DNA from 3 places in the Bariatricus sp. TF06-38A genome. Region 3 is predicted to be linked to each of the others. Evidence: predicted binding sites of a transcription regulator. Region 3 holds the regulator's gene; each other region holds the start of a gene.
The links. Region 3 encodes Rex, which represses fermentation and respiration genes when NADH is low (regulators of the CRP and FNR family bind a similar motif). Its sites were predicted from a motif close to ATTGTTAANTANTTAACAAT; they were not measured.
Positions count from the first base shown of each region.

Region 1: a site for Rex is predicted at 4,167-4,186, ahead of PG418_RS08690 (4Fe-4S dicluster domain-containing protein). Genes of this name have one in related genera too.
Region 2: a site for Rex is predicted at 3,866-3,885, ahead of pckA (phosphoenolpyruvate carboxykinase (ATP)). Genes of this name have one in related genera too.

Region 1 is NZ_JAQFCE010000008.1:101,052-108,391, reverse strand. It holds gene PG418_RS08710 (deoxyribonuclease IV) at 1-682, opposite strand, end outside; gene PG418_RS08705 (aminopeptidase P family N-terminal domain-containing protein) at 652-2,442, opposite strand; gene PG418_RS08700 (DUF3783 domain-containing protein) at 2,715-3,092, opposite strand; gene PG418_RS08695 (YitT family protein) at 3,105-3,989, opposite strand; gene PG418_RS08690 (4Fe-4S dicluster domain-containing protein) at 4,208-5,656, shown strand; gene fliB (flagellin lysine-N-methylase) at 5,758-6,894, opposite strand; gene PG418_RS08680 (endonuclease III domain-containing protein) at 6,895-7,340, opposite strand, start outside.
Region 2 is NZ_JAQFCE010000007.1:37,011-44,350, forward strand. It holds gene PG418_RS07685 (SrtB-anchored collagen-binding adhesin) at 1-291, opposite strand, end outside; gene PG418_RS07690 (hypothetical protein) at 995-1,684, shown strand; gene pckA (phosphoenolpyruvate carboxykinase (ATP)) at 2,101-3,705, opposite strand; gene PG418_RS07700 (HlyC/CorC family transporter) at 3,992-5,284, opposite strand; gene murB (UDP-N-acetylmuramate dehydrogenase) at 5,572-6,483, shown strand; gene rapZ (RNase adapter RapZ) at 6,486-7,340, shown strand, end outside.
Region 3 is NZ_JAQFCE010000003.1:247,513-254,852, reverse strand. It holds gene alr (alanine racemase) at 1-260, opposite strand, end outside; gene PG418_RS05035 (NAD(P)H-hydrate dehydratase) at 257-1,780, opposite strand; gene PG418_RS05030 (redox-sensing transcriptional repressor Rex) at 1,861-2,508, opposite strand; gene PG418_RS05025 (ABC-F family ATP-binding cassette domain-containing protein) at 2,667-4,574, shown strand; gene PG418_RS05020 (NADP-dependent isocitrate dehydrogenase) at 4,632-5,828, opposite strand; gene PG418_RS05015 (GntR family transcriptional regulator) at 5,848-6,486, opposite strand; gene PG418_RS05010 (hydroxymethylglutaryl-CoA lyase-like TIM-barrel protein) at 6,509-7,340, opposite strand, start outside.

The sequences.
Region 1 (7,340 bases), on a different contig from region 3:
TCATACTGTCATTTAAATGAATCGCTCTCAAAAGCTCAAGTCCAAGTACTTTGTCAAACTCTTCCAGCACCCCGTCCAGATCATTTACAATATCATATCCTGCTGCAAACACATGACAGGTATCCAGACAGATTCCGATCCGCTCCGGATGTGATACCCCGTCGCGGATTGCTTTCAGCTCTTCAAATCTCCAGCCAATCTCTGTTCCTTTTCCGCTCATTGTCTCAAGCAGAACCGTAATATTCTCTTTTCCGGTAATCGCCTGGTCAAGCCCCGCAATGATATTCTGAATTCCTGCTTCTGCGCCAATTCCGGTATGGCTTCCCGGATGAAACACCAGATTCTCAATCCCCAGTTTGTCCATCCGCGTCACATCTTCCCGGATTACCGTGCAGGCGAATTCATACACCTCCGGCTTCGCACTCGCCAGATTCATCGTATAAGGTGCATGCGCCAGAATCGCTCCAAAACCGGCCTCTCTCCTGATCCTCTGAAACTCCTCCGCTTCCTTCACCGTCGGATCCTTATAATTCGATCCCCGCGGATTCCTGCTGAAAATCTGCATCGTATCTGCATTCATCTTCACCACATTCTCTGCAGTCTTCACAATCCCTTTCGCAATCGACATATGTGTTCCTATTACCATATTTATTAGATCGCTCTCGTATACTTCTTCAGCCATTCTTTCTCTTCATCATTCAGATAAGGAGACACCTTCTCATATACAGTTGCATGATAAGTATTCAGACGTTCCTTGTCTTCTGCATTCATGATATCCGGATTGATCGCATCCAGGTCAAATGGCACATAAGTAATCGGTTCAAAATACAGGAATTCTCCATACTCATTCTTCTCGCCTTCACAGACAAGCAATTCATTTTCCAGACGCACACCGTGAGATCCTTCGATGTAGATTCCCGGTTCATCCGTAATGACCATACCTGGCTGGAATGCATCAGACTCACCGGCTCTGTAAGTATAACGGAAGCCTGCCGGTCCCTCGTGGATGTTCAGAAGATATCCAACCCCATGTCCTGTTCCGTGATTGAAGTCCAGTCCTCTGTCCCAAAACGGCTTTCTTGCCAGATAATCAAAGTTCATTCCGCAGCAGCCTTTCTTGAAGATCGGACTTGCAAGGTTCAGGTTACTGATCGCAACCAGTGTAAAATGATCTTTCATGATCTGTGAAACTTCTCCAAAAGCATATGTTCTGGTGATATCAGTAGATCCTTCGTAGAATCCTGCTCCTGTATCCGTCATCAGGAAAGTTCCCTCATGAAGCTCTACATTGGTCTCCGGTGAAGAAGAATAGTGTACGATCGCACTGTGCTCCCCGAATGCAGAGATCGGTCCGAAGCTTGGACGGATAAATCCACCCATCTCGGCACGGAACTCATCCAATTTGTCAGAAGCGCTCATCTCTGTGATCGTCTCTTTGCCAACATTTTCTTTCAGCCATTTCATAAATCTGACATGAGCCACGCTATCCTTGATCTCAGCGATACGGATATTTTCGACCTCTGTCGGATTCTTTACACATTTGAATAAGATCGCCGGATTTCTCTCTTCCACTTTCTTCACATTCTCCGGAATGTTCTTGTAAAGTGCAAAGTTCAGTCTTCCCGGATCTACCATCAGGACTTCTTCTGCTGCAACCTTCTTGATGTCCTCATAAATATCATTGTATGGGTGCAGAATAACCCCATCTGCTGCAAGATGTGCTTTGATCTCATCGCTTAATTTTTTCTCATTCACAAAAAGATCCACCTTGTCCATTCTGATCACTGCATAGGTCAGAACCAACGGAAAATATTCTACGTCATTTCCACGAATGTTCAGTGTCCAGCAGATGTCATCCAGTGTGGTAAGAACGTGTGCTGTCGCACCTGCTTCTTTCATTGCCGCACGTGTACGTGCAAGCTTGCTCTCCACAGTCTCTCCTGTGTATTTCTGTTCCAGTTCAAATACCGGCTCTTCTGAAAGAATCGGACGGTCTTCCCATACTTCATCGATCAGATCATATGCATAAACGACCTTTCCGTTCTTCTCAGATGCGATCTTCTCGTATTCTTCTCCTTCTGTTACAGAAACAACACGTCCATCAAATCCTACAGTTTCGCCTTCTGCCAGAGCTGTTTCCAAATATTCCCCAATCTTCGGAACGCCCGGCTGTCCCATCTTCATCAGTTCTACTGTTGTTCCCTCCAGCTGCTTTGCCGCCTGGATAAAGTATCTTCCGTCTGTCCACAGGCGTGCTTCTGTCTTCGAAACCACTGCTGTTCCTGCAGATCCCGTAAATCCGGTAATATACTCTCTTGCTTTAAAATGCTCCCCCACATATTCGCTCTGATGAAAATCTGCAGTCGGAATAATATAAATATCTATTCCCTTTTCCTGCATTTTTGCACGCAATTTTTCAAGTCTTTCCGGTATTGTAGACATTTTAAAAAACCTCCTTTAATTTTTCCATTCTCTGACCATTATAACCCGTAAACTTTTGAAAAGCAACCTAAGAAAAGGAGTCGGATTCGGCAAGAACATCATTTTCATTCAGATCCTGTGCACTGCCTGTAAGTCCGGCCGCAAGTACCGCTACACATCCGATTATCTTCACCTTTTTTGACATCTCCCATCACCTTTCGCAAATTTTCACAAATGGTAGTCTACCCGAAAAATTTGTTCTGTCTATGGGAAAAATGTGATTTTTCTTGAAATCAGGACTGATGCATTGCTGCATGCTCCTTTTCCAGTTCTTTAAAAAGTTCCGGCACAGTCCACTGACTGTTTGTGTCTGTCAGAACCGCTTTATAATCAATACGTTTCATACCCTTCTTTCGCATCATAAATAAAATCTGATCCAGATGGCTGCCTGTCACTCCGGCAAATACCATCATCTCATCTGCCAGCTCTTCACCCTCATAAATCCTGTCTGTCTCTGACGCTTCTTTCATTCCGGCAAGTACACCAACCGTCTGAAAATACTCTTCTTTTTTTATCAGCCGCACCCGAATCCTGAGTGACATACAGATCATCTGCAGCTCCTGCGCACGCTTCTTATCTTTTATATTAAATAATAATACTGTTTCTCTCATAAATTTCCTCGACTACTCCGCTTTTCTCAAACGGTTCTTTTTATGTTTATTCCACTCTCCGATTACCTCACTGACAGTTGATACCGTAACAAACGCACTCTGGTCTGTCTCATGGATAAATGCAAGAAGCTTTGCATATTCACTCTTTTCCAGAATTGTAACCACTTCTGTCTGTTCCTGATTGCCCAGTCCTCCGACTGCCGGATAAAGAGTCGCCCCTCTGTGCAGCTCATGTACAACAAACTGCTGGATCTCCGGATATTTCTTTGACAGGATACACACCCTCTTACGGATACTGAAACCATCGATAAAATTATCCAGAACAATCCCATAAAGATAAGTTCCCAGAAGGCTCACTACCAGTGTCTTTCTGTCGTAGACAAGGATAGACGTCGCAGCGGTCACAAATCCTGCGATCGTAAGACTCTTTCCAATTTCAAAATGCAAATATTTATTTAAAACTTTTGCAACAACATCAAGCCCACCAGAAGATGCATTGACATTAAACAAAATCGCCTGTCCGATGCTGATCACCAGAATATGGCACAGCATATTGATAAACATATCATCCGTGAGCGGCGGAACATCTGGTGTCACTGTTTCAAAAATACGCAGATAAACCGGGAGCATTAAAGATGTAATGACCGTCTTACCTCCGAATTCTTTTCCGACAAACACAATCCCTATGATCAGAAGTGCTACATTTAGAATCATCGTCATCGTCGAAACCTTCAGCAGAATAAAATTTGCCAGAACCATGACAAGTCCCGAAATACTTCCCACAACAAAGGAATTCGGCATCATCAGATAATACACTGATGCCGATACAATAAACATTCCTACCGTGATCGTTGCATACTCTTTCAATATGTTTTTTGCTTTGTTCTTCTCTTTCAATTTTCTTTCCTCTCTTTCATACCGGTGCCTCTTATTTCCCCAAATATGCGGCACACTATATTTCCCAACATAGCATGTTCATCATAACATACTTCTCATCAAACTTCTACGCTATGTTTCTCATTAAAAACATGAAATCTTCTTTCCATTTATAGTAGTTTCAATTATAATAAAGGAAGAGTGAAATTTTTAACAATTTAGAGAAGAGAGGGTTAATTATGAATGCTGATGGAAACGTAATCAAAATCAAACATGACGTACTGTTCGAAGTAGCAAAGCTTGCTTTTGCAGGTGAACTTGAAGAACAGCGTGATCACCTCCCGCTGAAGCTTATTCCGGGACCGACACCGCAGTTCCGCTGCTGTATCTACAAAGAGCGTGAGATCATCCGCCAGAGAATCCGCCTCGCAGAAGGCAAAGCTCCGGGACCGGAAGATGATGGCAATATCATTCAGGTTATTTCTTCTGCCTGCGAAGACTGTCCGATCTCCAGCTACACAGTAACAGAGAACTGTCAGAACTGTCTTGGAAAGGCATGTATCAATGCCTGTAAGTTTGGAGCAATTGAACCGGGACATTACCGTTCCCACATTGACGCATCCAAATGTAAAGAATGTGGTCAGTGCGCCAAAGCCTGTCCGTACAATGCCATTGCACATTTAAAACGTCCGTGTAAATTCAGTTGTCCGGTCGATGCGATCACCTACGACGAGCATGGCATTTCCATAATCGACAAAAACAAATGTATACGCTGCGGTAAATGTATCCACAGCTGTCCATTCGGTGCAATTGCTTCCAAAACATTTATTGTTCCGGTAATCAATGCTTTAAGAGAAGGCAAACACATCTACGCAATGGCTGCTCCTGCCACAGAAGGTCAGTTTGGTGCTGACATTACCATGGAAAGCTGGCGCAAAGCAATGAAAGAGCTCGGATTCGTAGATTTCTACGATGTAGGACTCGGTGGAGATATGACTGCTGCTTACGAAGCTGAAGAATGGGCCGAAGCTTACAAAGAAGGACAGAAAAAAGTAACCTCCTGCTGCCCTGCATTTGTAAATATGGTTCGCCTGCATTACCCACAGCTTGCTGACAATATTTCAACAACTGTTTCTCCGATGTGTGCAATTTCCCGTATGATCAAAGCACAGGATCCGGAAGCGATCACTGTATTTATCGGACCTTGCCTTGCTAAGAAATCTGAAGTTGTCGATCAGCAGATCGAAGGAAATGCAGATTATGTTCTTACATACAGCGAGATCCGTGCGATCATGAAAGCAAAAGACGTTGAACTCGAGGCCTGTCCGAACGACAACCAGACCGCTTCTACCTTCGGAAAACGCTTTGCAAATTCCGGTGGTGTAACAGCAGCTGTTCTGGAAAGTCTGAAAGAATCTGACAACTGCATCGATGCGAAAGTCTGTCGTGCAAATGGTTCTCAGGAATGTAAGAAAGCCCTCCTTCTCATGAAGGTTGGACGTCTTCCGGAAGACTTCATCGAAGGTATGGCATGTGACGGCGGATGTGTCGGCGGTCCAAGTTCATTCAATGACCAGATGACTTCCAAGAAGAACCGTGATGCCTTGATCTCTCAGGCTGACGATCGTGGAATTCTTGATAATCTGAAGAATTACGATATGGATAAGTTCTCTATGCATAGAGACTAAAATTATAAGGGCGTATGAAAAATGAGAAATCATTTTTCATACGCCCTTTTTAACAAAAATTCTTATTCAAATGCATCAAAAATCGTGCAGGCATCTATTTATTATCCCCTATACCACGGCAGCCTGTCCCGCAGCATCATCTTTTCCATCTGCTCCAGATTCTTATCAGAATGCTCAATCTCCCGCGAATACCGGTACACCAGCTCTACGATCTCTTCTGGTGTAAGCTCTCCTTCATTTTTTATCCACCGTGCTTTCCACAGCTCATAAATATGGAAAGTACTTATTACTGCCATCTGCACCTTCGCATAAATCCTTCCATCATAAACTGCGCCACAGAAATAAGTGAAAATGAAATACACCAGCAGCTGCTCTGCCTGGATCTGGATATTGCTCTCTTCCTTCGCCCACCGCTTAAAGTCAGACGAGATTCCTTTATACGCATCTGCTCCATGTGAATACAGAAGTTCTTCGCTCTCCATCAGAAGCATATCCCAGTCCTCACGTAGAAGTTCCAATTCATAAAGTTCCCGGAACATCTTATGCGCCATCTCCCATCTTTCCTGCACAGACGGCTTTTCTTCTTTCCAAAGTTTCCGTACAAACTTTCTGGCACTCTTTGTCTGATAACGTTCAATGACTTCCTCGCAGGAAAATAACTGTTCCCGGTTAAATCTGCCCTGCAGATCATGCGCCATTCCAAGAATCAGTCCCACTCTTATTTTTAATGAATGCTCCCGCTCCTGCAGAATTCCAAGCATTGCATCTCTCGCATCTACAAGCATAGAATACAGAAACGGATCAAATTCCTCGTATTCCTCTTCTCCTTCTTTTTCATAAGTAAGAAAACGGACCGGCTCTTTCTTCTCCATCAAAATCCTTGCCACCTCCGGACAGGATACCGACAGGGTAATCTCCCGTACATCCTCAAACTCCTCGACATGTCTCGGATACAGGCGGCAGGTTTTACACAGACTTTTCTCTCCGAGATTCGCATACATCTCACACAGATTACAGTCATTTAAAAATGCACATCTCTTTTCTTTATCCTGCCTGAAAATGCCACGGATCCAGTCCACGGATTTCAACATCGTAAACCGGAATTTTCCTTTCACATGCTTATATTTATTCAGTGATTTTTTGTCAATTACAATCTTCCACCCTGCACAACAGGTATCTTCACATTTGTCTGCTATGCAGGTGAACTCTTTATAATAATCCGGAATTGTATATTGCATTTATTTTTCTACCCCAACCTTCTTACAGATATCCGCCAGACAGCATCTGTCACAGTGCGGCTTCGTCCTTGCCGTACAAACTTCTCTTCCGTGGTACACCAGTCTGTGACAGAAATCGCTTCCTTCCTCCGGCGGAACCAGCTTCCAGAGTTCCATCTCTACTTTCTTCGGATCCTTAATCCCGTCTACCAGTCCAATACGGTTCACCAGACGGATACAATGGGTATCCGTTACGATCGCAGGCTCACCAAATACATCTCCCATGATCAGGTTCGCGCTCTTTCTCCCAACACCTGGCAGCTTTAAGATCGCATTAAAATCCTTCGGAATCTTTCCGCCATACTCATCCCGAAGCATCTTCATACAGGCACTGATATCCCGTGCCTTACTTTTCCCAAGCCCACAAGGACGTACAATCTCTTCGATATTATTTACATCTGCTTCTG
Region 2 (7,340 bases), on a different contig from region 3:
CTGGTCGGCACTCATGCGTGAGCTTGCGTCAGCTCTGGTCTTATAGCCGTTCTTAAAATCTGTATTGATGTCAATACAATAGGCAGTTTCGCCCTCGACTTTCATATAGCCCTCATTGAATGTCGAACCAATAGAACCGTCATTCATTACTTTTTCAATGATACCGACACGTTCTGCACTTTCCGTCCAGTATTGCTTGCTTTCTGCATGAACGGGTGTAGTCGGTAAAGCAGTAACGACAGTTGCAAGAGCTAAGAAGCCCGTACACAATCGTTTCCATGTCTTTTTCATAAATCTAATGCTCCTTTCATTTTGGGTATAAAAATAGACGCTCATTTCTGAACGTCTACATTATTGAAAGGCTTGTCCTCTCACACATATTTTATTTTAATAGGTACAACAGTTGCCTTTCTCCTTGTATTTTCGTTGTTTTCATTACTTGCGTTATCTACAACCCCCATGACCGGCATCGAGCATGATAGATACAGGCATAGATATACCTCAAAAAATGAACTTTATATAATATATGTCGGATATCCTGAAAAGTGAAAATGAGAAATCGATTAAGAAAAATATGCTGCGTGCTGATTTAACAAACATTTAAATCAACCATGATAGTTCTGCACCCGTAGATTTAATACAATAAAACTGTCAAAAGAAACCTACATAAACAGAAACGGAAGGAATGACAGTTATGGCACCATTTATCATCGGAATCATCGGAGGCACCACAATCATAGTAGGCGGCACATATCTCTTAGAAAAAATAGCTGAATATATCGAACAAAACAATCAGACAAAAAGCATTTAGTTGCTCTTGATACCAGATTGCAGAAAAATAAATTGTCAGGTAGGAAATATAATGTTATGATAAATCTGTAGCGATATGCTACAGGAAAGCAATCATTAGTTTGTTGATTACGTTTCTTGTCTTTCTTGACCGGAAGAACAAGAAAAATATATTCATACATTATAGAATCGGGAGAATCAAAATATGGCAGAAAGATTAGAATTTCGTGAAAAACTTGCAGGGATCCTTACCCTGTGTGAAAGCCAAAATAACATCACAGACAAAGCCACAGTCGAAGCTTACTTCGCAGAAGACAATTTATCAGCAGAACAGATGGAGCTTGTATTTGATTATCTTCTTTCCAAGAAAGTAATCGTAAAAGGCTACGTCAAAGCCGGTGGTTCGATCAAAAATGCAGAAAACACCGAAGAACCGATCCGATATACCCAGGAAGAACAGAATTATTTAAACCTTTACGAGCAGGATCTGAAAGGATTAAGAGATGGGGATCCATTAAAAGAACTCCTACCGGCAATCCTCACCATGGCAAAAGAGATGCACAGGGCAGATATCTACATCGGAGATCTCGTCCAGGAAGGCAACATGGGACTCATGCTCGCCATGGAAGACCATGCAGATGATACCGAAGCCCTTTTAAGCATGGCAAAAGAAAGCATGCAGGCACTTCTTGAATCTCAGGAAGAGACTAAAAAACAAGATAACCGCATGGTAGAAAAAGTCAACGACCTTGATGAACAGATCAAAAAACTTTCCGATGAACTCGGCCGAAAAGTCAGCGTAGACGAGCTGGAAGAATTCGCCGGCATCACCGAAGATGAGATCAGCAACATCTTAAAACTAGCCGGTGAAGAACTTCCCCCAGAAGAGAAGTAGAAATATACTGCAGAAAAAAATTATTTTACGTAAATACATGTAGTTGATATTACACTATCGTCATACTTTAAAAGTACGAAAGGAATATCTGCAACCAACAAACTTCAACAGTCAACAGAACCCACAGCCCGAAGATGGCTGTGGGTTCTGTTTCTTATAAATCATTCCATTCTGTTTTGTCTTGAAAAACCAGAGGGAGAGGTTATTGCAGCCTCTCCATCGTCCCTTCGCACAATCGAGTAAGCTGACGCCTACTCGATTGGTATACTTTGTACACCATCTCGCTTGACAGCTCGATGATGTACATTCGCCAAATGCAGATCCTTGTGCAAGCACAAATCTGCACTTGGCTCATCGTATACACAAAAAAATGGATGCAGGAGAAACTCTCCCACATCCATCTTCTAATTTCGCATTTAAGCCTGCGGTCCAGCAGATACAAGTGCTTTACCAGCAGCATTTCCTTCATATTTAGCGAAGTTCTTAACGAATCTTGCAGCAAGATCCTTAGCTTTTTCTTCCCATTCAGAAGCATCAGCATATGTGTCACGAGGATCAAGGATTCCTGAATCAACTCCCGGAAGTTCTGTAGGTACTTCAAAGTTGAAGTAAGGAATCTTCTTGGTCGGTGCATTTAAGATGTCTCCGTTCAGGATTGCATCGATGATACCACGAGTATCCTTGATAGAGATACGTTTTCCTGTTCCGTTCCATCCTGTGTTAACGAGGTAAGCTTTTGCTCCGCTCTTTTCCATCTTCTTAACAAGTTCTTCTGCATATTTTGTCGGATGCAGTTCAAGGAATGCCTGTCCGAAGCAAGCAGAGAATGTTGGTGTAGGTTCTGTGATTCCACGTTCTGTACCGGCAAGTTTAGCTGTGAATCCAGACAGGAAGTAGTACTGTGTCTGTTCCGGAGTCAGTACAGATACCGGCGGAAGTACTCCGAAAGCATCTGCAGACAGGAAGATTACATTCTTAGCTGCCGGTGCAGAAGAAACCGGACGTACAATATTTTCAATGTGGTTAATCGGATAAGATACACGTGTATTTTCTGTTACACTCTTATCAGCGAAATCAATTTTTCCTTCTGCATCAAGAGTTACGTTCTCAAGAAGAGCGTCACGTCTGATTGCATTGTAGATATCTGGTTCAGATTCTTTGTCAAGGTTGATAACCTTAGCGTAGCATCCACCTTCAAAGTTGAATACTCCGTTGTCATCCCAGCCGTGTTCGTCATCACCGATCAGGAGACGCTTAGGATCTGTAGAAAGTGTTGTCTTACCTGTTCCTGAAAGTCCGAAGAAGATAGCTGTGTTTTCGCCGTTCAGATCAGTGTTTGCTGAGCAGTGCATAGCAGCGATTCCCTTGAGTGGGAGGTAGTAGTTCATCATAGAGAACATACCTTTCTTCATCTCTCCGCCGTACCATGTATTAACGATAACCTGTTCTTTGCTTGTGATATTGAATAAAACAGCTGTTTCAGAGTTAAGTCCAAGTTCTTTGTAGTTTTCAACTTTTGCTTTAGAAGCGTTGTATACTACAAAGTCTGGTTCGAAGTTCTCAAGTTCTTCAGCTGTTGGTTTGATGAACATGTTTGTTACAAAATGAGCCTGCCAGGCAACTTCGACGATGAAACGGATTGCCATACGTGTATCTTTGTTAGCGCCGCAGAATGCATCTACAACATAAAGTTTCTTGTTAGAAAGTTCTTTCTTGGCGATCTCCTTTACAGCTTCCCATGCTTCCTGTGAAGCCGGATGGTTGTCATTCTTATATTCGTCTGAAGTCCACCATACAGTGTCTTTAGAGTTTTCATCAACTACGATGAATTTGTCTTTAGGGGAACGTCCGGTGTATACACCTGTCATTACGTTCACAGCACCGAGTTCGCTGACCTGACCTTTTTCAAATCCCTCAAGACCTGCTTTTGTTTCTTCTTCAAACAGTAATTCGTAAGAAGGGTTGTGCACGATTTCTGTTGTTCCAGTAATACCATACTTGCTTAAATTGATTTCTGCCATTGCAATTAACCTCTTTCTCCTAATTCTAGTTAAATGGTTAAATGATAAAAGCTGTGAGCGCAGATTTTATCATCTGATGAAGTAAAATTCTTCACCCATTTACCATAATTATACATAATTACGCAATAAAATCAATAAAAAACCAATATTTCTTAAAAAAATTGTTTAAAAAATAACGAAATCCGAAAAAGAAAAAGGCAGTCCACTTTGGGCTGCCCTGAAATTATTGTATATCCTGCAAAATATAAAGAAAAAATCTGTCAGGATTTCTTCCCGGGAGGTCTGCTTAGTCGTCAGTTTCCAACGAGTCAGACGTATGTTCGCGGTAATTCTCCGGAAGATACAGATGAACTGTCTCAATCCGGTTTTTATCGAGCTTTTCTACGACCATACGGATTCCGTCTTCGGTGGAAACAGAGTCACCGGCTTTTGGAAGACGATCCAGCTTTTCGATGATAAAGCCTCCGAGAGAATCATAATCTTCCGATTCCAGATTCAGATCCAGGGAATCATTGAGATCGTCAAGATTGGTAGAACCTTCAATAATATATTCGTGTTTGCCTACCGCTTTGATATTTTCTTCTTCATTCTCATCATATTCATCGTGGATTTCGCCAACAATCTCTTCAAGGATATCTTCCAGGGTGATCAGACCGGATGTTTCACCGTATTCATCCAGGACAATTGCGATATTGAAAGAGGCCTGGCGCATTTCAACAAGAAGCTCGGAAATGCTCTTGTATTCATAAGTGAAGTAGGCTTCACGGAGAATGTCTTTAATCTGGAACTCACTTTTCTTGCTGTCGTAAAGAAGAAGATCTTTCATATTGATCGTTCCGACAACATTATCTTTTGTCTCCTGGTAAACCGGAAGACGGGTGAATTTGTCTTCCCGGAACAGGTCGATCAGTTCGTCGTAACTGCTGTCAATATCAGCAAAAGTTACGTTGACACGGGGAACCATGACGTCTTTGGCAATGGCATCACCGAGATCAAACACATTGTAGATCATCTCTTTTTCATCTGATTCGATCACGCCGTCCTGATGGCTGACATTTACCACACTTCGGAGTTCAGCTTCGGTCATGGTATTGTCTTTGGCATTCGGATCGATGCGAAGAAGCATCAGAAGACCGGTGGAGAGACCGTTTACAATGAAGATAAACGGAGTCATGATCTTCATGAAAATATTGATAACCGGTGCGTAGAAAAGAGACATCTTCTCAGCATGAATGGTTGCCATCGTCTTCGGAGTAATCTCTCCGAAAAGGATGATGAGAAGCGTCATAAGCCCACTTGCGATCGCGACGGCGGTTCCACCAAGGCGGTATGCGATTGTGGTGGCAAGGGAAGCTACCGCAGTATTAACAATGTTGTTGCCGATGAGGATCGCGCTAAGCATTTTACCTGAATTCTCAGTTACGGCAAGTACGGTGCTGGCACGCTTGTTACCCTCGTCTGCAAGGGCACGCATCCGGATTTTGTTGTAGGTTGTAAGTGCTGTCTCGGCTGACGAAAATATGCCGGATAAGAGCAGCAGGACTAGCAAAATAAGTATTTGCGAGACACTCGAGTCCACAGTTAAAAATCACTCCTTTTTGAAAATATTGATAAAATTTCTATGTTATGCCTTACTATATCGCATTTCACTTAATTTTGCAAGAGCGCGTTGAACTTGCATATTTTTTGGTGTATCATATGATGTAAGTGTCAAAATTTATTTTTGCACTTACGTCATATGAGGATGATATTAAAACGTGCTTTGGTACGTAGTAACTTCTATTTGGCGGGAGGTCCAATGGCAATTTCCTGTTAAATAAAAAAAGAAGAATGGCATAGAATATTTATAGATACTAGGAGAAGAGAATGGAACAGAATTTTGAGACATGTTTGTATAATGTGGTCGATGCAGCCAAAATACAGAAGGATGAACCGATGAAGAAGCATACAACCTTCCGGATCGGTGGCCCGGCAGATTATTTTATCATGCCATCGAATGAAAAGGAACTGGCAGAGACAATTCGGGTGTGCCGGGAATTTTCGATACCTATATATATAGTAGGAAATGGAAGCAACCTTCTGGTTGGAGACAAAGGCTTCAGAGGAGCGATCATCCAGCTTTATAAGAGTATGGGAACATTTCAGGTAGAAGGAAATCAGATCACGGCGCAGGCAGGATGTTCGCTTGCGCAGATTGCAAATGCAGCACTTGATGCAGCACTGACCGGATTTGAGTTCGCAGCAGGTATTCCGGGAACGCTTGGCGGAGCGGTTGTGATGAACGCCGGTGCGTATGGTGGAGAGATGAAGGATGTACTGACGAGTGTCAGGGTTATGACAGAAGAGGGCGAGATCATGGAGCTTCCGGCAGAAAAACTGGGACTCGGATACCGTACAAGCATTATCCCGGAGAAAAGATATATCGTTTTGGGTGCCGTGATTTCGCTTACAGAAGGCAAAAAAGAAGAAATAAAAGCGCAGATGGATGACCTCCGTCAGAAGCGGGTATCGAAGCAGCCGCTGGAGTATCCGAGTGCAGGCAGCACCTTTAAGCGTCCGGAAGGATATTTTGCAGGAAAACTGATCCAGGACAGTGGTCTGAAAGGATTTACAGTAGGTGGAGCACAGGTTTCTGAAAAACACAGTGGATTTGTGATCAATAAAGGAAATGCGACGGCGGCTGATGTGATGGAGCTGATCCGGCAGGTAACAGCGAAAGTGAAAGAAGATACCGGTGTTACGATGGAACCGGAAGTGAAACAAATAGGAGAATTTTAGGGATGAGATTCGTAATTGTAACGGGAATGTCCGGAGCAGGGAAAAGTACAACTTTGAAAATGATGGAAGACATGGGATATTTCTGTGTGGATAATATGCCAATTCCTTTAATGACAAAACTGACAGAACTTTTGATCGTTCCAAATGGTGAGATCACGAAAATCGCTTTGGGACTTGATATTCGCAGTGGACAGAATCTGCGTGCACTGGACCAGGTTCTGGACGAACTTGAAAAAGCCAAGATACCACTGGAGATTCTTTTCCTTGAATCGAATGATGATACACTGGTGAAAAGATATAAAGAGACAAGAAGGAACCACCCACTCTCAAAGGGCGGCAGAATTGAGAACGGGATTGCCAAAGAACGTAAGAAAATTGCCTTTTTAAAAGAAAGGGCAGATTATATCCTGGATACAAGCCGGATGCTGACCAGGGAGCTGCGCAGTGAACTGAACCGTATTTTTGCCGAGAATAAAGAATACAAGAATCTGTACATTACTGTGTTATCTTTCGGATTTAAATATGGAATTCCGAGTGATGCAGACCTGGTATTTGATGTCAGATTCCTTCCGAATCCGTATTATATTGATGAACTTCGCCCGCAGAGTGGCAATGACAAGCCGGTCAGGGATTACGTGATGAATAACGATATTTCAAAAGAATTCCTGAAGAAGCTGGTCGACATGGTTGAGTTCCTGATTCCGAACTATGTTGCAGAAGGAAAGAACCAGCTTGTGATCGCAATCGGATGTACCGGCGGAAAACACCGCTCCGTGACACTTGCCAATGAGTTGTATGAACGGCTGTCTGTGGCAGAGAAAGAGTATGGTGTAAGAAAAGAGCATCGTGATATCGAG
Region 3 (7,340 bases):
CATCCCAGGCAAAGAATCGGCTTCTGAATGCCGGCTTTTCTGAGTACAACACCTTCATCCAGAGTTGCGACCGCATAGCCCCAGACATAGTCCACATCTTCCAGCATTCTTGAAATCGGCACCGCTCCATGACCATAACCATCTGTCTTGATGACCACGACCATCTTGGTTCCTTTTTCTATATTTGCATGCATCATTTCCATGTTATACATCACCGCATCCAGATCGATCACCGCACGCAGTCTGCTGTATTTCTTCATTCTGTCATATCCTCCAATTCCTTAAGTGTTCTGCCGAGCATTTTCAAGAGATCACCCGCAAGCACACTGTAAGAGCCAAGTTCTTTTCTGGCATGATCTCCGCACAGGCCATGCAGATAAACGCCAAGCACAGCGGCATCATCCGGTCTCATATGCTGTGCCATAAGTCCGGTGATCATTCCTGCAAGCACATCTCCCGATCCGGCCTTTGCCATTGCCGCATTACCGGTGGTATTGATCATAAGCCTTCCCTCTGGCGCTTTCACAAGTGTCCTGCTGTCTTTCAGTACACAGACAGCATGGACTTTTTCTGTATATTTCCTTAATAGCTCTCTTCTGTTGTCTTTTAATTCCTGTACGCTGTATCCGGTCAGTCTGGACATTTCTTTCATATGTGGAGTAAGTACATATCCGGAAGGATTCATCCGAATCTGTTCGGTCCCCCACTCATCGGTCTTTGCCAGAAGGTTCAGTCCGTCCGCATCAATAACAGCCGGGGTTTTATTATTCTCAAGCACCTTTTTCAGTAATTCCTCCGAATGCGGTCCCATACCGAGTCCGCATCCAATACAGAGCACATCCGCCCATTCCAGCAAATCCGGAAGTTCTTCAAATGATTCTGTCTCATCCAGAGAATAGGTCGTCATTACCGCCTCCGGTAAAAGTTCCTGTAAGATTGCCCGGTTACTTTCCTCCGTATAAATCCGGACAAGACCTGCTCCCGAAAGATATGCTGCCCTGGCACTTAAATATGCTGCACCGGACATTCCTTTGCTTCCGGTAATCATCAGAACCTTTCCATAAGTCCCTTTATTAGAATCCGGTTTCCTTTGCGGCAGCATTGCCGGCACATCGGATTTTTCAAGTGCCATGCAGATTTCTTCTTCCGCAAAAAACTCCGGTCTGGTAATTCCGATCGGCGCTGTAACAAGCTTTCCTGTATACTCACATCCCGGATATAGGATCTGTCCCATCTTCTGAAACGCAAAGGTCACTGTAAGATCTGCTTTAAATGCCGTTCCAAGCACTTTTCCATCATCCGAACGGATCCCTGAAGGAGTGTCGACTGCCACCTTACAGGCAGTCATCCGATTCATCTGATCAATCACCTCTGCGTATCTGCCTTTTATTTCACGGGATAGGCCAATACCGAATACGGCATCTATAATAACACTATATTCTTTCTGTGGCAAACTGTTTCCTACAGATATTCCCAGATTTTCCAGAATTTTCATCTGGATTTTTGTTTCTTCACTACGATGGTCATAATTTCCGACCAATACTACATCTGGATGATTTCCTTCTTCTACGAGCATCCTTGCAATTGCGAATCCGTCACCACCGTTATTGCCACTTCCACACACGACCAATGCTTTCGACAAATCTATGTCTTCTGCTTTCATCGCAGCCACACACTGAAGTGCCGCCCGTTCCATCAGGACAAGGGACGGGACCTGCATCTTCTGTATCATTCTCTGATCCGATCTTCTCATCTGATCTGCTGTCAGTATTTCTTTCATATCCGGTCTCCCATACATTTAATTTTCAAAAAGGTGCAGGAAAAAATTTTCCTGCACCTCTGCCTTCTGGTCTGCTTTGCCTACTTTCCTTCATGTTCTTCATTGTATCTGGTGATATTATAAGATAATCTCATCAGACTTTCAGACAAATGAACATTCTCAACAATAATATTATCCGGCAGATTCAGATCTGTATGCGCAAAATTCCAGATAGCCTTAACTCCATTATCTACCAGGAGATTGGCAACCTCTACTGCTTTTGTCTTCGGAATCGTAAGAACCCCGATCTCAATATCGTTTTCTTTCACAAAATCCTTCAATTCATCCATCATACGGATCTCAACTCCACGGATCGTCAATCCGGCAAGCCTTGGGTTTACGTCAAACAGCCCTTTTAAAACAAATCCCCGATTTTCAAATGCTGCATAATTCGCCAGTGCCTGTCCAAGATTTCCTGCTCCAATGATAACGAATTTATGTTTCTCGTTCAGTCCAAGGATCTTACCTATCTCTGTATAAAGATACTTTACATTATAGCCATATCCCTGCTGTCCAAATCCACCAAAATTATTCAGATCCTGACGGATCTGTGAAGCAGTTACTTTCATTCTTTTACTTAATTCATTGGATGATATCCGTTCGACTCCGCTCTCCAGTAGTTCCCCTAAATAACGATAATACCGCGGAAGTCTCCTTATTACTGCCTGAGATATTTCTCTTGATGCCACTTTCACTTCCACCTTCCTATTTTTTGACTCATTATTTTTAATTATATAAGAATCTAGTGAAAAAGTCAAATTTTATAGTTGTTTTTTGTCGTATTTCAGCTATAATTATGTTACTGTGAGCAGTAACATAATTGCCACTTTAACAGGAGGATATAAAAATGATACTGGCATGTCATAATCTGTCAAAAAGTTTTGGGGATCAGGTCATCGTAAAAGACGGATCCTTTCATATAGAGAACCATGAAAAAGCTGCTCTTGTAGGTCTTAACGGAGCCGGCAAATCCACGATCCTCAAGATGATCGTAGGACAGCTTTCTCCCGATGCAGGGACGGTTGTTCTTACCAAAGGCAAAACTCTCGGCTACCTTGCACAGCATCAGGAGATGGAAAGCGGCAATACCATTTATGAAGAAGTCCGCACGGCAAAAGCCGAAGTCATTGAGATGGAAAAGCAGATCCGTACAATCGAGATAGAGCTTCCGTCTCTTTCCGGAGATGCTCTTGAAGCACGTCTTGCCACTTATCAGAGACTGACTTCTGCATTTGAGCACGCAGACGGTTACGCTTATAAAAGTGAGCTTACCGGCGTTCTAAAAGGTCTCGGATTTACAGAAGAAGAATTTACTAAACCCGTAGATTCTTTATCCGGTGGTCAGAAGACCCGTGTATCTCTTGGCAAACTCCTTCTTACCAAGCCTGACGTCCTGCTTCTGGATGAACCAACAAACCACCTGGATATGAACTCCATCGCATGGCTGGAAACCTATCTTCTGAATTATCCGGGTGCTGTTCTTATCGTATCCCACGACCGCTATTTCCTGAACCGTGTGGTTACAAAGGTGATTGAAGTCGAGCAGGGACAGCTTCATACTTATATGGGCAATTATTCTGATTTTGCTGTCAAAAAAGAACAGCTCAGAGAAGCCAGATTAAAAGAATACTTGAATCAGCAGCGTGAGATCAAACATCAAGAAGCCGTGATTGAAAAGCTCCGTTCATTTAACCGTGAGAAATCCATCAAGCGTGCCGAAAGTCGGGAAAAAATGTTGGACAAGATGACGCTTGTAGACAAACCGATGGAGATCAACACTGACATCCATCTGAAGCTGGAGCCTTCCCGTGTCAGTGGCAATGATGTCCTTTCTGTCAAAGGATTAAGCAAAGCCTTTCCGCCACAGACACTTTTCACCGATATCAGTTTCGAGATCAAGCGTGGGGAACATATAGCCATCATTGGCGACAACGGAACCGGAAAAACTACGCTTCTCAAGATTCTGAACAATGTGATCCAGGCAGACAGCGGTTCCTTTACACTGGGTGCCAATGTGGAGATTGGTTACTACGATCAGGAACACCACGTCCTTCATATGGATAAGACGATCTTTGAAGAAATTTCCGATGATTATCCGACACTTACCAACACACAGATCCGGAACATGCTTGCGGCTTTTCTTTTTACCGGAGATGATGTTTTCAAGCTGATCGGTGATTTAAGTGGTGGTGAAAGGGGACGTGTATCTCTGGCAAAGCTGATGCTCTCCAATGCAAATTTTCTGATCCTCGATGAGCCAACCAATCATCTGGACATCACTTCCAAGGAAATTCTTGAGCGGGCTCTGAACGATTATACCGGTACGATACTTTATGTATCCCACGACCGTTATTTCATCAACCAGACTGCCACCCGTATTCTGGAACTGACCGGCAATACCTTTGTAAATTATATCGGCAACTATGATTATTATCTGGAGAAAAAAGATCTTCTGACCCCGGCTGTTTCCACAGCTGCTTCCGAAGACGCACCGGCGCAGGTTTCCGAATCCAAACTAAGCTGGCAGGAGCAGAAAGAAGAACAGGCACGTCTCCGTAAAAGGCAGAACGACCTGAAGAAAACAGAAGAACGTATCGGTGTTCTGGAAACACGTAATGGCAAAATCGATGAACTGATGATGCAGGAAGAAGTCTATACAAATTCTGTTAAATGCCAGGAACTGGCAAAAGAAAAAGCAGCAAACGAAGCAGAACTCGAAGAACTCTATGAAAAATGGGAAGAACTAGCTGAATAAGCCGGTTCTTCCCATTTTCCTGTCAGAGATACGCCCTTCATGCATTCCCTGCTCTTTTTATAATCTTTCTGCAATCGCTTTAATAAACCCTTCACTGTTCAGTACATGTACCTCCGGAAGAGTTGTGATCATTGCCAGATCCTTTGTCATATAACCCTCTTCAATCGTATCAATCGTTGCTTTTTCCAAACGGTCTGCAAAATCCATCAGTTCCTGGTTCCCATCCAGTTCTCCTCTCTTGCGCAAAGCTCCTGTCCATGCAAAAATTGTTGCAACAGAGTTTGTTGAAGTCTCTTCCCCTTTCAGGTGTTTATAATAATGACGCTGTACTGTTCCATGTGCAGCTTCATATTCATAAAAGCCTTCCGGTGATACCAGTACAGATGTCATCATGGCAAGTGAACCAAATGCTGAGGAAACCATATCACTCATCACATCCCCGTCATAATTCTTACATGCCCAGATATAACCACCCTCTGACTTCATTACACGGGCTACCGCATCATCGATCAGTGTGTAGAAATATTCAATTCCCGCTTCGTCAAAAAGGTTCTTATACTCCGCATCAAAGATCTCCTGGAAGATATCTTTGAAAGTATGGTCATATTTTTTGGAAATGGTATCTTTTGTTGCAAACCAAAGATCCTGCTTTGTATCCAGTGCATAACTAAAACAGCTTCTTGCAAAACTTTCAATCGATGCATTGATATTGTGCATTCCCTGGATAATACCTGCTCCATCGAAATTATGGATCAGCTCTCTTGTCTCTGTTCCGTCAGGTGCCGTGTAGACCAGCTCTGCCTTTCCAGGTCCCGGAATCTTCATCTCGGTTCCTTTATATACATCCCCATAAGCATGACGGGCAATCGTGATCGGCTTCTTCCAGTTCTTTACACATGGTTCAATTCCTTTTACCACGATCGGAGCACGAAATACCGTTCCATCCAGAATCGCACGGATTGTTCCGTTCGGACTCTTCCACATCTCTTTGAGTCCATATTCTTTTACTCTTGCCACATTCGGTGTAATGGTCGCACATTTGACTGCTACTTTGTACTTCTTTGTTGCATTAGCCGAATCAACTGTAACTTGGTCATCTGTCTCATTGCGGTGTTCCAATCCAAGATCATAATAATCTGTCTTAAGATCGATATACGGCAGAAGAAGATCATCTTTTATCATCCTCCAGAGAATTCTGGTCATCTCATCTCCGTCCATCTCAACAATCGGTGTCGTCATCTGAATTTTACTCATAACTTCGTCTCCTTTTTGGCTATTTTTCTTCGATATGCAGGTTCTCCATAACATGCATAATATGGATCGTTGCCAGATTGCCGGCTTTTTCCGCGTCCTTCGCCTTGATGGCATTCAGGATCTCGTTATGCTCACCAATCGACTTGATCGCACGCTCTTCTGTCTTAACGGAAGTCCTTCTTGCAAGCTGTACATATTTGTGAAAATCTGAAAGCACATGATCCAGAATCCTGCTCTGTGATGCCTCATACAGAATCTGATGGAATCTTCCATCCAGCTCTGTCAGCTGATCGGAATGTCCTTTATCCATATGATACTCGGATAAAAGAATGATCTCATCCAATTCTTCCAGCTGCTCCTGTGTAATATGTTCTGTTGCCCAACGGACGCATAATCCTTCCAGCATGGAACGAATCATATAAATATCATGTACATCCTTATCGGAAATACCGGTAACATAAGCTCCTTTATTTGGGATGATGTTCACCAGTCCCTCCAGTTCCAGCTGTCTAAGTGCCTCTCTTACCGGTGTACGGCTAACTCCAAGTTCCTTCCCCAATGTTGCTTCCCTGAGTTCGTCATTTTCTTCATACTTACCTTTCAGAATGTCATCTCTGATGGTCTGAAAAACCTGACTTCTCAATGAATACTCTTCCATTTTATCTCTCTCCTGAATTTCGTTAGATTGTAATCCCCTTTTCGTCACAGATTCTCTCAATCTCCCGGATCAGTTCCTGATCTGTGAGTACGGTCACACGGCCGGATTCATATTCCGCGTCAACCCACTTCTTCAATTCTACAACTAAAATGGAATTCTTGTCTACCTGTTTCTCATTTTTCAGGTGATAATATGTATTTATCCAGTGTGCAATACCTGCAAGACCGGAAGTATTTGACACAGCAACCAGCGGTGGACGGTTCAGAAACTTGCCGGTATCAAACACATTGTAGATTTCTTCGTTCTTTAACAGTCCGTCTGCATGGATCCCCGCACGGGTTACATTGAAATTCTTTCCGACAAACGGGGTACGCGGCGGAATCTGGTATCCAATCTCTTTTTCATAATATTCTGCCAGTTCAGTAATCACCGTTGTATCCATACCATCCAGCGTTCCGCGAAGCTGCGCATATTCAAAAATCATCGCTTCCAGCGGCGTATTGCCGGTACGTTCACCGATTCCAAACAAGGAACAGTTCACACCACATGCTCCATAAAGCCAGGCCGTTGTTGAATTGTTGACTGCCTTGTAAAAATCATTATGTCCGTGGAATTCGATCAGTTCACTCGGTACACCTGCATGTACTCTGAGTCCGTAAATGATACCCGGAATGGAACGAGGAATCACAGCCCCCGGATAGTTGACTCCGTATCCCATTGTATCACAGACACGGATCTTCACCGGAATCTGATATTCTTCCATCAGATGCATCAGTTCCAGACAGAATGGAATGACAAATCCATAAATATCCGATCTGGTAATATCTTCCAGATGACATCTTGGACTGACACCG